DNA from 3 places in the Brevibacillus sp. Leaf182 genome. Region 1 is predicted to be linked to each of the others. Evidence: riboswitches for the same ligand, from Rfam matches in the RefSeq annotation. Region 1 holds a riboswitch; each other region holds the start of a gene.
The links. Region 1 has a riboswitch for S-adenosylmethionine ahead of ASG16_RS27460 (ABC transporter permease). Riboswitches for the same ligand answer to the same signal wherever they lie in the genome.
Positions count from the first base shown of each region.

Region 2: another riboswitch for S-adenosylmethionine. It lies ahead of ASG16_RS04260 (BMP family lipoprotein); the one in region 1 lies ahead of ASG16_RS27460 (ABC transporter permease).
Region 3: another riboswitch for S-adenosylmethionine. It lies ahead of ASG16_RS08325 (2,3-diketo-5-methylthiopentyl-1-phosphate enolase); the one in region 1 lies ahead of ASG16_RS27460 (ABC transporter permease).

Region 1 covers NZ_LMPN02000036.1:238,655-242,815, forward strand. Annotated here, with positions in the region: gene ASG16_RS27450 (MBL fold metallo-hydrolase) at 1-379, shown strand, start outside; gene ASG16_RS27455 (sulfite exporter TauE/SafE family protein) at 411-1,202, shown strand; SAM riboswitch class I at 1,325-1,429, shown strand; gene ASG16_RS27460 (ABC transporter permease) at 1,539-2,471, shown strand; gene ASG16_RS27465 (ABC transporter permease) at 2,476-3,423, shown strand; gene ASG16_RS27470 (ABC transporter ATP-binding protein) at 3,437-4,161, shown strand, end outside.
Region 2 covers NZ_LMPN02000015.1:290,168-294,328, reverse strand. Annotated here, with positions in the region: gene ASG16_RS04270 (PdaC/RsiV family protein) at 1-616, opposite strand, end outside; gene ASG16_RS04265 (methyl-accepting chemotaxis protein) at 772-2,247, shown strand; SAM riboswitch class I at 2,402-2,524, shown strand; gene ASG16_RS04260 (BMP family lipoprotein) at 2,725-3,753, shown strand; gene ASG16_RS04255 (ABC transporter ATP-binding protein) at 3,876-4,161, shown strand, end outside.
Region 3 covers NZ_LMPN02000018.1:112,684-116,844, reverse strand. Annotated here, with positions in the region: gene ASG16_RS08330 (2-hydroxy-3-keto-5-methylthiopentenyl-1-phosphate phosphatase) at 1-379, opposite strand, end outside; gene ASG16_RS08325 (2,3-diketo-5-methylthiopentyl-1-phosphate enolase) at 376-1,590, opposite strand; SAM riboswitch class I at 1,672-1,848, opposite strand; gene ASG16_RS08320 (sigma-70 family RNA polymerase sigma factor) at 2,021-2,497, shown strand; gene ASG16_RS08315 (anti-sigma factor) at 2,497-3,672, shown strand; SAM riboswitch class I at 3,769-3,914, shown strand; gene mtnK (S-methyl-5-thioribose kinase) at 4,050-4,161, shown strand, end outside.

The DNA.
Region 1 (4,161 bases):
TCATGTCACAGGTTTTATCGACAGCGGCAAGCTACTGGAAGGCGAAGTGTCTGCACTCGAGACAATCAAAGAGGTAACACCGTTGGAGATTGCCGAACAGGTGAAAAAGGGAGAGGTTCACGTAGTAGATGTACGTAATCTCTCTGAGTGGAAGGAAGGACACATTCCAGATGCACAGCACATCATGCTCGGTACGCTCGCTATGCGGCTGGAGGAAATTCCTCACGATAAGCCGCTTCTCGTACAGTGCCGTTCCGGTGCTCGTTCCGCTATTGGAGCAAGCATTCTTCAGGCAAATGGATTCAAGGATGTCATGAATTTGAGCGGCGGAATCTTGAGATGGCAAATAGATGGCTTGGCAGTTGTAGAACGAGGATAAAACGAAGTGAGGTGTTGCAAAGGGTGAGCGTATGACTATCGACCTTGTGATCACACTGTTTGTTATCGGTTTCGCGGGATCATTTATCTCTGGTCTCGTCGGAATCGGGGGCTCCATCATCAAGTATCCGATGCTTCTGTACATTCCGCCCGCCTTTGGATTCGTTGCTTACACAGCTCACGAGGTATCCGGAATAAGTGCAGTCCAAGTATTTTTTGCCACCCTAGCTGCTGTTTGGACTCTGCGCAAAGATAAGCTTATTCATTACCAACTCGTACTGTATATGGGAAGTTCAATTATTGTCGGGAGCTTGCTTGGGGGATATGGAGGAAAATATCTTTCGGCAGAAGCCATCAATATCGTTTACGCCATCCTGGCTACCCTTGCTGTAATCTTGATGTTCCTGCCAAAAAAGCGAGTGGACGAGCGAGAACAGACAGAGGTTCTCTTTCATAAACCTACAGCCGTATTATCCGCTTTGATTGTCGGAGGCGCCTCAGGAATTGTCGGAGCTGCTGGCGCTTTTATTTTGGTTCCCATCATGTTGATCATCCTTAAGATCCCGACAAGGGTTACAATAGCTTCATCTCTTGCCATTACCTTTCTTTCTTCCATCGGTTCGACGGTAGGGAAAGGGATGGCGGGGGACATATTGCTGTGGCCATCCGTGATCATGGTAATCGCCAGTATCATGGCAGCGCCACTGGGTACGATGGTCAGCAAACGTTTGGACACACGGATTCTCCAAACCATTCTTGCCTTGTTGATCCTAGCCACCACGATTAAGATTTGGGCTGACATCCTCCTATTCAAACGTGTGTGAAGATTTACTTTTTTCATAAATAAAATAAAGAAAAATCAATTGTCATTGAACAGCATTGACATATCCGAGTAAAATGATAAGATAAAAAAGAATTTTACGATGAAACAAAATTTCATAGAACATTCTTATCGAGAGTGGTGGAGGGACTGGCCCGATGAAACCCGGCAACCTTGGTCTAATTGACCTTACGGTGCTAATTCCTGCGGAGTAATTCTGCGAGATGAGAAGGTGGGAACCGTGCAATTACCCCTCTTCTTTTCGGAGAGGGGTTTTCTGTATTTATAATTCGTAGTATTCACATCTATTTACTTACTATTATACAAAGGAGGAAACAATGTGCTTCATTATGCGGTCAAGCGTGGCTTTCTTATGATCGTTACGCTGTGGATTATTGTCACGGTGACGTTTGTGACCATGCACCTGATTCCGGGTGACCCGTTCGCGTCTGACGCCAAAATGCTTCCAGAAGAAGTGGTAAAGAACATGCGGGCGGAGTACAACCTGGATCAGCCAATCACGGTACAGTACCTGCTCTATCTGAAAGGTTTACTACAGTTTGACTTGGGGCCATCTATCCAGTCCAAGACGAGGGATGTGAACACGTTGATTGCAGAGGGATTTCCCGCCTCGGCTGTTCTGGGACTCCAGTCGTTTATTGTCGCGCTGGCAGGTGGAATCACACTCGGAATCGTAGCGGCACTCTATCACAATCGAACGCTGGATTTCTTATCTATGTTTGCAGCCATCATCGGGATCTCTGTCCCCAGTTTTATTCTGGCGCCACTGTTGATTAAGTACTTGGCGGTCAAATGGGAGCTTCTTCCTGTTGCTGCGTGGGGGAGCTGGGAACACTCGATTCTTCCAACGCTTGCGCTCGCTATCGGTCCGCTTGCCATTATCGCTCGTTTCGTACGAGCCAGCATGCTTGAGGTTTGGCAACAGGAATACATAAGTACGGCGGAGGCGAAAGGGCTTGGCACCTTTTCCATTGTCATTAGACACGGGATGCGCAATGCCATACTGCCGGTTCTTACCTTTATCGGACCACTGTTTGCCAACCTGATGACCGGAACCTTTGTGGTGGAAAAGATTTTCGCCATTCCCGGGCTCGGCAAATACTTCGTGGAAAGCATTTTTAACCGCGATTACCCCGTTATTTTGGGGACGACCGTGTTTTACAGCTTTGTGCTCATTTTTACTTTGTACATCATCGACCTGCTGTATCGGGTGATTGACCCGCGCATCAGATTGACGAGTGGAGGGAAGTAACGACATGGCCAATCAGGCAACACAGCTAGACTCCCTGTTTCGACCAGTAGACCGAAACCGACTATCCGAAGGAATTCGCGAACGTCCCAGCCTAGGGTACTGGCAGGAGGTATTGCAGCGAGTATTCCACAACAAGCTGGCCATGCTCGGGTTTTTCCTGCTCGCAGCAGTGGTGACTCTCTCGATCATCGGACCGATGCTCGTACCCCATAGCCCGCATGAACAGTCATTGACGAAGGGTAATCTGCCACTGTCGGGCGAGCACTGGTTTGGAACGGATGACTTGGGTCGGGACATGTGGGCACGTACCTGGGTAGGTGGTCAAATCTCTTTGTTTATTGGTGTGGCGGCAGCTGCCATTGACCTAGTGATCGGCGTAATCATCGGCGGGATATCTGGTTACATGGCAGGGAGGAACAAGCTGGGAGATCGTGTGGACAACATCCTGATGCGGTTAGCTGAAATTCTATACAGCATTCCGTATCTGCTAGTGGTAATCCTGCTGATGGTGGTTCTGGAGCCTGGTCTCACAACGATCATTATTGCCCTTTCACTAACCGGCTGGGTCGGCATGGCGCGCCTGGTCAGAGGGCAAATCATGCAGATCAAGCGTCAGGAGTTTGTACTGGCGGCAGAAAAGCTGGGTACCTCGCATGCCAAAATCATCAGGAAGCATCTGCTGCCGAATACGATCGGCGTCATCATCGTCAACCTGACTTTTACGATCCCGCACGCGATTTTCGCCGAATCGTTTCTCAGCTTTCTTGGGCTGGGTGTACAGGCGCCAACCGCTAGCTGGGGAACCATGGCTAACGACGCGCTGGCGGTTATGCTGAGCGGACAGTGGTGGCGGCTGTTTTTTCCGGGATTCATGATTTCGCTTACCATGTTCGCGTGCAATGCACTCGGGGACGGTTTGCAGGACGCACTGGACCCGCGGATCAGGAAATGAGGAGGAGTACATCGTGAAACCATTGTTGGAAGTAGATCAGCTACGCGTCTCCTTTCGCACGTACGGTGGAGAGGTGCAGGCAGTAAGAGGGGTTTCCTTTTCTGTGAAGGAAGGAGAGACGCTGGCGATTGTCGGGGAAAGCGGATGCGGAAAAAGTGTGACTGCTCGGGCATTGATGGGGATGATTCCGCCGCGATCCGGTCAGGTAAAAGGTGGCAGCATTCGGTTTCGCGGGCGTGAACTGACTGGGCTGACGAAGCTGGAATGGCAGCAGGTTCGCGGCTCGCAGATCGGCATGATTTTCCAAGACCCGATGACTTCGCTGAACCCCACGATGAAAATCGGTTTACAGATTGCGGAAGGGCTGATCAAACATCGAAAGCAGACGAAGTCGCAAGCAAAGGAAGAGACACTGAAACTGCTAGAGAGAGTGGGCATTCCGGAAGCGGCGAGGCGTTTTGAACAATATCCGCACGAGCTAAGCGGAGGCATGCGGCAGCGTGTTGGAATCGCTATGGCGCTTGCTTGCCAACCGCAGTTGGTTGTCGCCGACGAACCGACGACAGCGCTCGACGTGACCATTCAGGCACAGATTCTTCGTCTGATGAGGGAGTTGCAGGAGCAGTTAAACACGTCGATCATTTTGATCACCCACGATCTGGGCGTTGTTGCAGAGGTGGCCGATCATGTAGCGGTCATGTACGCAGGCGTAGTGGTGGAGAGCGGCCCTGTGGGAGA
Region 2 (4,161 bases), on a different contig from region 1:
AATCTGCGGACAAGATGCTCAATGGTCCTTTTTCATTGATGAGCGGCTCCAGTTCATAGACGGAAATGGGGAACATGGGGAAACCGACGTAATAGGGCGTAATTTCGTATAACTGGAAGTAGATGACCAGTGCTTTGTCTGCGAGGTAATAATCTTGATCGGGCTTAATTGAAGTAAAGCCATTGAGTGTGGGGATGTTTCTTTCTTTGATTTGACGCTTGATGTTTTCAGAAATCACCTTGACGTAATCGCTTCCTGGCTTGAACAATTCCCGCAGCGTATACAGCTTGCCTGTTTGGATATCTGCGGTGATCGACCCGAGGAAGGTCATGCCGTGAGCCATTTGCGGTGTGTAGGCGTAGTTGCTCAACACGACGCTGAAAATACCGCGTTCGTTTGTCTTGATCTCGTAGCTTCCTTGCATTTCTGTATTTCCCGGCACCTGGACTCGTTGCTGCTCGTGAATTAAGCCTTGAACCGTTTGAGAAATCGCCCGGTTGATCTCTTTTTCTGCTTGCTGATTGGATAAGCCTGCCAATTGGGGATAGTAAATCGTGGTGTTCGGACGGCTAATCGTCCGTGTCAGCACAGTAGCTGGCAATTGATTGAGTTCCACTTTTCTCCGGTTGCCTCCTGTACGTGTGAGTTGTGTAATAGCCTATTCGAAATTGTTTTTGGCTGTTCTCACTTTTTTCACAAATTTGGCAAAGGTTTGGCTATATAATGGGGAAAGAATCCGATACATAAGTAATAGGAAAAAGGGGGGCAATTATGATTCAATTGATTCGCAATACCTTGACTGACAAAGAAGGCTTTATGATTTTCATCCTATGGAATCATTTATGGATGGCGGGACTCATTGCCTACCAAATGGATGTGAACTTCTGGAAAGTGACGTCCTTGGGATTGCTGGTCACTTTAATTGTTTCGCCGTATTATTTCATTCGCAAAGATAGTCATGTGATTCGTTATCTGGTAGCAATCGGACTCATGTTTTATGCGATTTCATTCGATCACTTTACCACTTATCAAGAGGTTTCGTTCCTCGCCTTCATCGTCATGGGCTTTTTGGCAGCCTATTTGGACTGGAAGCTGGTAGTAACAGCGGGAATTGCCCAAATCGTCGTCACGGTTGTCGGGTTTTATACGGGAACGTACGAGATTTTCAACGGTGATTTTTCCGAGCTTAATCTGGGTGTGCGGATCGTAGCGATTCTCATGATGATGGGAGCCGTCACGTATCTGTGTCTCGCCGGACAAGCCTCCCTGCAAAAAGCGCACGACGCAAGGCAGGAAGCGGAAGAGAAGGAGCGCCGTCTGGAAGAAATGCTTTTGAACATCAAGGAAATGACGGAGCAACTGGATCGTACAAGCGATCATGTTCATGAGCATGCGGAAGGTACGAAGCGCAATACAGATGAAATGATGGTAGCCTTCAAGGAAGTCGCCGTCGGTATGGAATCGCAGGCGAATTCTACGGTGAAGATCGAAGAAGAGGTTCAATCCATCGACCAGGAAATCGAGGCAGTCACAACACAGACCAATGCAATGAAAACGGAATCGCAACAAAACAACCGTCGTCTGATAGATAGTGTTCAGATGATGAACGAGCTGTCCTTGCAGATGGAGCAAATTGTGCAGGCAGTCAATGTAGCAGCCTCTACGATTCACCAGCTCAATCGGCAGGCGAATCGCGTAGAGGAAATTGTCGGCGCGATTAATCAGATCGCGACACAAACGAATCTCTTGGCGCTGAATGCAGCGATTGAATCGGCGCGTGCAGGCGAGCATGGACGTGGATTTGCTGTTGTCGCGGATGAGGTACGCAAGCTGGCGGAACAAAGCGCGACAGCTACGCAGGAAATTACCGACATTTTGAAATCTCTCCATCAGGAAAGTGAGAATGCGGTGCAGCATATGAGCAATGGGGAAACGTCTGTTGCAAAAGGCCAAGAGCTGGCCGTGAAAACAGTGGCCTCCATCGAAGCAGTGCGTGCGGGGATGATGGCCTTCCTGGAAGCGGCTGATCAAGTAAGCTCCAGCATGGACCGGGTAAAAGTGCGTTCCGGTGAAGTTGCCATCGAGATGTCGACCATTACAGCGGTAACCGAGGAATCCGTAGCGAACTTGGAAGAGCTGTTTGCGACAGCAGAAAACCAGCATCAAAAAGTGCGTGAGATTACGGAAGAGCTGGGCGAGTTGAATACGTTGTCTCATCGTCTCCAGCAAACCTTTCACGTAAAATAGTAGGGGCCGTGGTTCTCGCCAATTTCTCGGTGCTAAAAAGACGACTTTTTAAACTTCGATGTACTTTTAGAAGTGTTTGGAATTGAGAAAAAAGAATTGCATTTTTGAACCGTTCTGCTAGAATGAATTCCATTGTAACTAAATATATTCACCTACCTTATCAAGAGCGGCGGAGGGACTGGCCCGATGATGCCCGGCAACCACTGATCATGTCTATGCATGAACAGAAAGGTGCCAATTCCTGCAAAACCTGTACCATGGTTTTGACAGATGAGGAAGAGAATGGCTACGTACGCAAACTCTTCCTCCGGGGAGAGTTTTTTTGTTGTATTTGTTAAAGACGAGGGGGAATATACGAACGATGAATTAATTTTATAAGAGAATATTCGTAAATGGTATTGAAAAAATGGGTAAAAAGCCGTACATTACCTAATAGGATAAAGAAAAACGTAAAGTTCGGATAGGGAGAGATACATCATGAAGAAGCTATTGCTCGCATTAACGACATTCGCAGTATTGGCAACAGGGTGCTCGACTGGCACAAGCGCACCTGCTGATCAGCCAGGGGGACAAGCAGCAGGACAAGAGGGCGCAGCCAAAAAGCGAATTGCCTTGATTTTGCCCGAGAAAATCGGTGTGAATCCGTTCTTCCAACAAATGGATGAGGGTGCGAAGAAAGCCGCACAAGAGCTGGGTGCAGAAGTGAAAACGATTGAATCTACGGACCATGGAGCGATTGAAGAGAATTTGCGCGTGGCTGTTGCAGAAAATTATGATTTGATCATCACTTCTTCCTTTACATCAGAGGATGCATTGAAAAAAGTAGCTACCGAAAATCCTGACCGTAATTTTGCGATTATTGATACTGTAGTGGATTTGCCAAACGTTCGCAGTGTTACCTTCCGTGAGCAGGAAGCGGCTTACCTGGTGGGAGCAGCAGCAGGTCTGGCAACGAAAACGAACAAAGTGGGCATGGTTGTCGCTCTTGATATCCCGCAGTTGAAAAAATGGACAGTTGGCTTCGAAGAGGGCTTGAAAGCGACGAATCCAAAAGCAGAGCTGATGGTCAACTATGTAGGTAGCTTCACTGACCCGGCAAAAGCGAAGGAATTGGCTTTGCTCCAAGCTTCCAAAGGCGCTGACTTCATTAACGGTGCAGCAGCAGTAGGCGACCTTGGCGTTTTCGAGGCAGCGAAGGAAAAAGGCTTCTTCACAGCAGGTCAGGACGTTGACCGTACGACGATTGATCCAGAGCATATTGTTCTGTCCCAATTGAAAGGGACTGACGCGGCAGCTTATGAAACCGTGAAGACCTTTGTAGAAGGAACATTCAAACCAGGTGTTGTTGCGTACGGCCTGAAGGAAAAAGGTGTTGGTGTAACCTATGTAACGCACGAAAGCAAAACGCCTTTGCATGCTTTTATTGGACAAGAAGTGGTGGATAAAGTGAAAGCGATCAGCGATGAGATTGTAGCGGGCACTCGCAAAGTACCAGACCAGTTTTAAAAAGGTAGCTCGGTGCTGAACGTTTATTTATAGCTTGTGCACAGTGATGGATGTGACCGACTACGGCTGTGTAGTCGGTCTTCCATTTTCATAAAAGGACGTACAGAAATGAGGGAGTGGGAATGACCGATCGCTTGGAAATGAGGGCCATGACCAAGAAGTACGGAGATTTTACCGCCAACGACAAGGTGTCGTTCTCACTGGCAGCAGGAGAAGTCCACGCGATTGTCGGGGAAAATGGAGCGGGCAAAACGACACTGATGCGGATGCTGTACGGGATGGAGCAGCCGACGTCGGGAGAGATCGTGTTAAACGGTAAGCCAGTCGTTTTTCGCGGACCAGAGGATGCGATTCGAAAAGGGATCGGGATGGTTCACCAGCACTTTATGCTCTTCGGAGAATTCAGTG
Region 3 (4,161 bases), on a different contig from region 1:
TGAAATCACTTCCATTGCAGTAAATCGGTACATCGGAGAGATCAAAAGGTGCCAGGATAGGCTCCAGGAAAAAGTCGATGCCGCCACTCGTGATCAACAGCTCGATGCCTTCTTCGCGACAATAGCTCACGAATTCAGCAAATCCCAGGCGAATCGTCGCTTCATGGACAATAAAATCGATAATGTCCTGGCGCAAGGAAGAGGGCAAGAGTTGGAACAGCTTGCCAACTCCTTCCTGAACGCTTATTTTTTGCGAAAGGATTTGCTCCGTCAAGGCTTCCCACTCAGGGGGAGCAAACTTGCGGACAATCGCTACAATGTTGTCTTTTTCGGTAATCGTTCCGTCGAAATCGCAGAACAGGACGAGCTTCTTGCTCATCGTGCGCCACCCCACTTTTCTAGGGCGATCGCCAGTTCTTGTGAATCAGCGGCGGCTTCTTCCAGTGTTCGGTTAGCGGTGACTGCCTCAATCGCAGCAACGAATGCTTTTGCTCCTGCGGTTGCTCCACCGGGATGACCGTGGATTCCGCCTCCTGCATTGACGATTTGATCCAGACCGAAGTCTTTATAAAGCTGTGGAACCAGTCCCGGATGAATACCGGCAGATGGAACCGGGAAGGAACGGCGTACACCATTCAGCGGGTCAGTCAAATGCTTGGCGAGCTGCAACGCTTCTGTTTTGTCCAAGGCGACATTGCCATATGGAGATGGGAAGAGCACCAAATCTGCCCCAGCTACACGCATCAACGTTCCGAGCAGAAGCGGGGTGGCGATACCGTAGTCGGGTGATGGATAGTAAGCGCCTGCCAATGCTGGATGCGCCATGATCGGTACGTGTACATCAGGATCGGCTGCCAAACGGTGCAGGGCATCGAAGCCAAAGGCCAGCACATTGAACAAGAGGCAGTCAGCACCCGCATCTACCGCACGTTTCGCTTTTTCGTTCAGCTCATGTACAGGTCCAGTCAGGTTGGCTGCATAGAGGACGGGCTTGCCTGTTTCGGCTTCGGTCTCCTGAGCGATCTGCTTGAACGCTTTGATCCTTTCGATAAAAGGAGCACGGTCATCTGCAAAGAAGATTTCGTCATCTTTCACCAGATCGACTCCGCCCAAGGCTTGTGCCCGGAATTGCGTTTTCAGGTCGTCGAAAGGAAGGCCCAGGCACGATTTGAAAATGCTCATCAAGAGCGGTCGGTTATGTGCTGCTAAACGTTCGCGCAGACCGTCAATGCCGAACTTCGGTCCAGGAAAAGCCTGAAGGAACGAGTCAGGAAAAGCGATGTCGACGAGCTTGATCTTGCCGTCCATCGATAGTTTGCCGAATATTCCGGTCAACAAGGATGGAATGTCTGCTGTAAAATTACGAGTCGGATAGCTGACGGTAATCAAACCGCGTGTTTCTCCGTTTTCCAGTGTCTCAAGTGGTGTCGCGCTCACGGCTTCACCAAGATACGGCGCTAACTCAGCTTGCTTGGCAAGCGGCAGGTCCGTCCAGGAACCGACTGTCATGCCGACAGCAATGGCCTGCGCTTTCTTGTTCAAGTCTTTTGCTTGTGTGAGATAGGTGACGAGGATACGTTGTTCACTCATGGTACGTCTAATCCTCCTTGTATAAATTAAAAAAGCCTCCCCATTGAGCGGGGAGGCGGTTGTCGACTAGGAAAGCGTCTCGTCTCATCTCTCGGGTCAGTAGCCGAGAGGAGCCAAAAAAGCTCGATCTCGACTCTTATCCGTTGGAATTAGCACCGTTTCGCTATCCAAGGTACGCATCATCAGCGTACGATTCATGGTATAGCGCCGGTTGCCGGGCATCATAGGGCCAGTCCCTCAGCCAGCTCGCGATAAGAGTTATTCGTTTCCCCCATGATATGACGTTCATTGTCAGGAGTCAATCTTTGTTTTTGCAGAGAATGTGCAGCGGATTATTAGAAAAATAAGACGAAGGTGAAACTTTTTGGCAATTCTTTCGTGGTAAGGGAGGAAGGGGTGTGAACGGCTTGGGAAAGTAGGTCTGGAGGATGTGTACCAGCTGCATGTAAACGATATTTACCGCTATCTTTTCCGGCTGACACGAGATGAGAGACTGGCAGAGGATTTGACACAGGAAACCTTTTGTCGCGCCTTCTCTTCCTTGGACGACTACCGTGGGGAAAAAGTACGGCCCTGGCTGTTCAAGGTGGCCTATCACGCTTTCGTGGACGGTTATCGCAAGAAGACGAAACAACGATTCGCCTTTGTGGAAGCCTTGCCAGAGCGACGTGATCATTCGGTGGTTGATCCGGCAGAGCATGTCGTGAACAAAGAGCTGTGGGAAGTGGCCCATGACTATTTGGAGCAACTTCCGGAAAAGCAGAGACAGGTCATTTTGTTGTTTGCCATGCAGTTTTCCTACGCGGAAATGGCAGAGGTACTCGGAATCGAGCTGGCAGACGTCAAGCGTTCCTTGTTTCGGGGGCGACAAAAGATGCGGCAGTTGTGGAGGGAGGAAAACCGGTGATGAACAAGGATGATCGCGAGCAAAGACTGCTTGCTTATTTGCGTGGGGAAATGGCGGGAGAAGATTCAAAACAATTCGAGGAGGAAATAGCCGCTGACGAGGAATACGCACAGCGGTTGGAGAGGCTTTTGTTGGGGGAAGAAACGAGAGAGGACAACGTGAAAACAAAACAGCCTGAAACACTGTCGGCTGAAAAACAGCGTGCGATTGTTCGACGGGGGAAATGGAAAAATCGGTTGTCCAACGCAGGATTCACCATAGGGCTTCCCTTTTTGGCCGGAGTTGTGTTGCTGATTCTGAATGGCTGGGTTGGGTCACTGATGCATGAAGATCTGTTCCGCGTTGCGAAGTCGATGGTCAATTTTACTCAACCAGGTGTGAGAGTGGGGAGTAGTGGTTCACAGGTCGGATTGCTGTACGGAAACATCAGCATGGAGCTACGCGAGCGGGTTGGGGGAGAAGAAAAGAACGCGGGCCGATTTGAGAGTACGAATGTGCTATGGAACGTGAAAGCCAAGCCGCAATGGACGGACGGGGTCAGGGAGCAAAAGCTGTTTTTCCGTTATCCGACAGAGGGGGAAACGGAGGATACCATGTCTCTCACTTCGGCTGCCTGGACGACGATGGAGAAGCTGCCCGAGGGTACCGTTTCGCAGCTTGCGATTTCTTTTGATCACTTTTTGACGTATGACGAGTACTATAAACTGGTTACCCGCCATGTTACCTCTTCTGGACAAGATACAGTTTGGTTTGCGGTAGATACAGGAGTAGAGCTCAAGCAAGCTGAAAGTGATGCCGGAGATGTGCTGTTTGGTTCCGGGGAAGTATGGGGATTTGCCCAGCGGGAAATGGATTACGGTGGTGCATATGAAAAAGGGGATGGGGACAAGGTAATCGCAAACTATCTGGAGGAGATGAGGTATTTGTCAGAGCAAGAAGAACTGGCTCGCGATATCGGAAAATCCTTACTCTTTGGCAGAGATCTACAGATAGCAGAGCGATACAACTACATGCAGCAAAACGGAGTGCGAATCTACGGAGCCGTCCTCACTGGACCTACGAAAGAACTACTGAAGCTCAAGTCCGAAAAGTCGATAACAGCAGCGTTTCTTGGCAAGGTAGACTGGTGGAATTGGGAGCGACCTGCGGCATCCGGAACACAATACAGCTACTGATAGCAAGGTGCGAATTTTTGCACAAAAGGGTGTTGACATCGTGGAAGCGTTGGTTGTATGATTCAAACTAAATCAAAAACCGAATACGTTTTGGATACCTTATCCAGAGAAGGTGGAGGGACTGGCCCGATGATACCCGGCAACCGACATGACGCCATTCAGACGCGAGGAAGCGACTGATTGACAGGCGACATGCACGGTGCTAATTCCTGCAGAAACAAAAGTGGTCTGGAAGATAAGGGGGACATCAACACGGTTCTTACACGTGACGACAGCGACCTCTTTTCTTCGGGAAAAGAGGTCTTTTTATTGCTCCAGGTACTCAAACAAAACAAGTAGAGATAGAGGAAAAATACGTAGAGGGGAGTTTTGGAATCATGGCATATCGCGCATTGACTGAACAGGAAGCAGTGGAGTACGTAAAAGGAATACCGGGTCTTTTTAGCGAAGGAGCCGAGCTGACCAGCCGCGAAATCGGGGATGGCAACC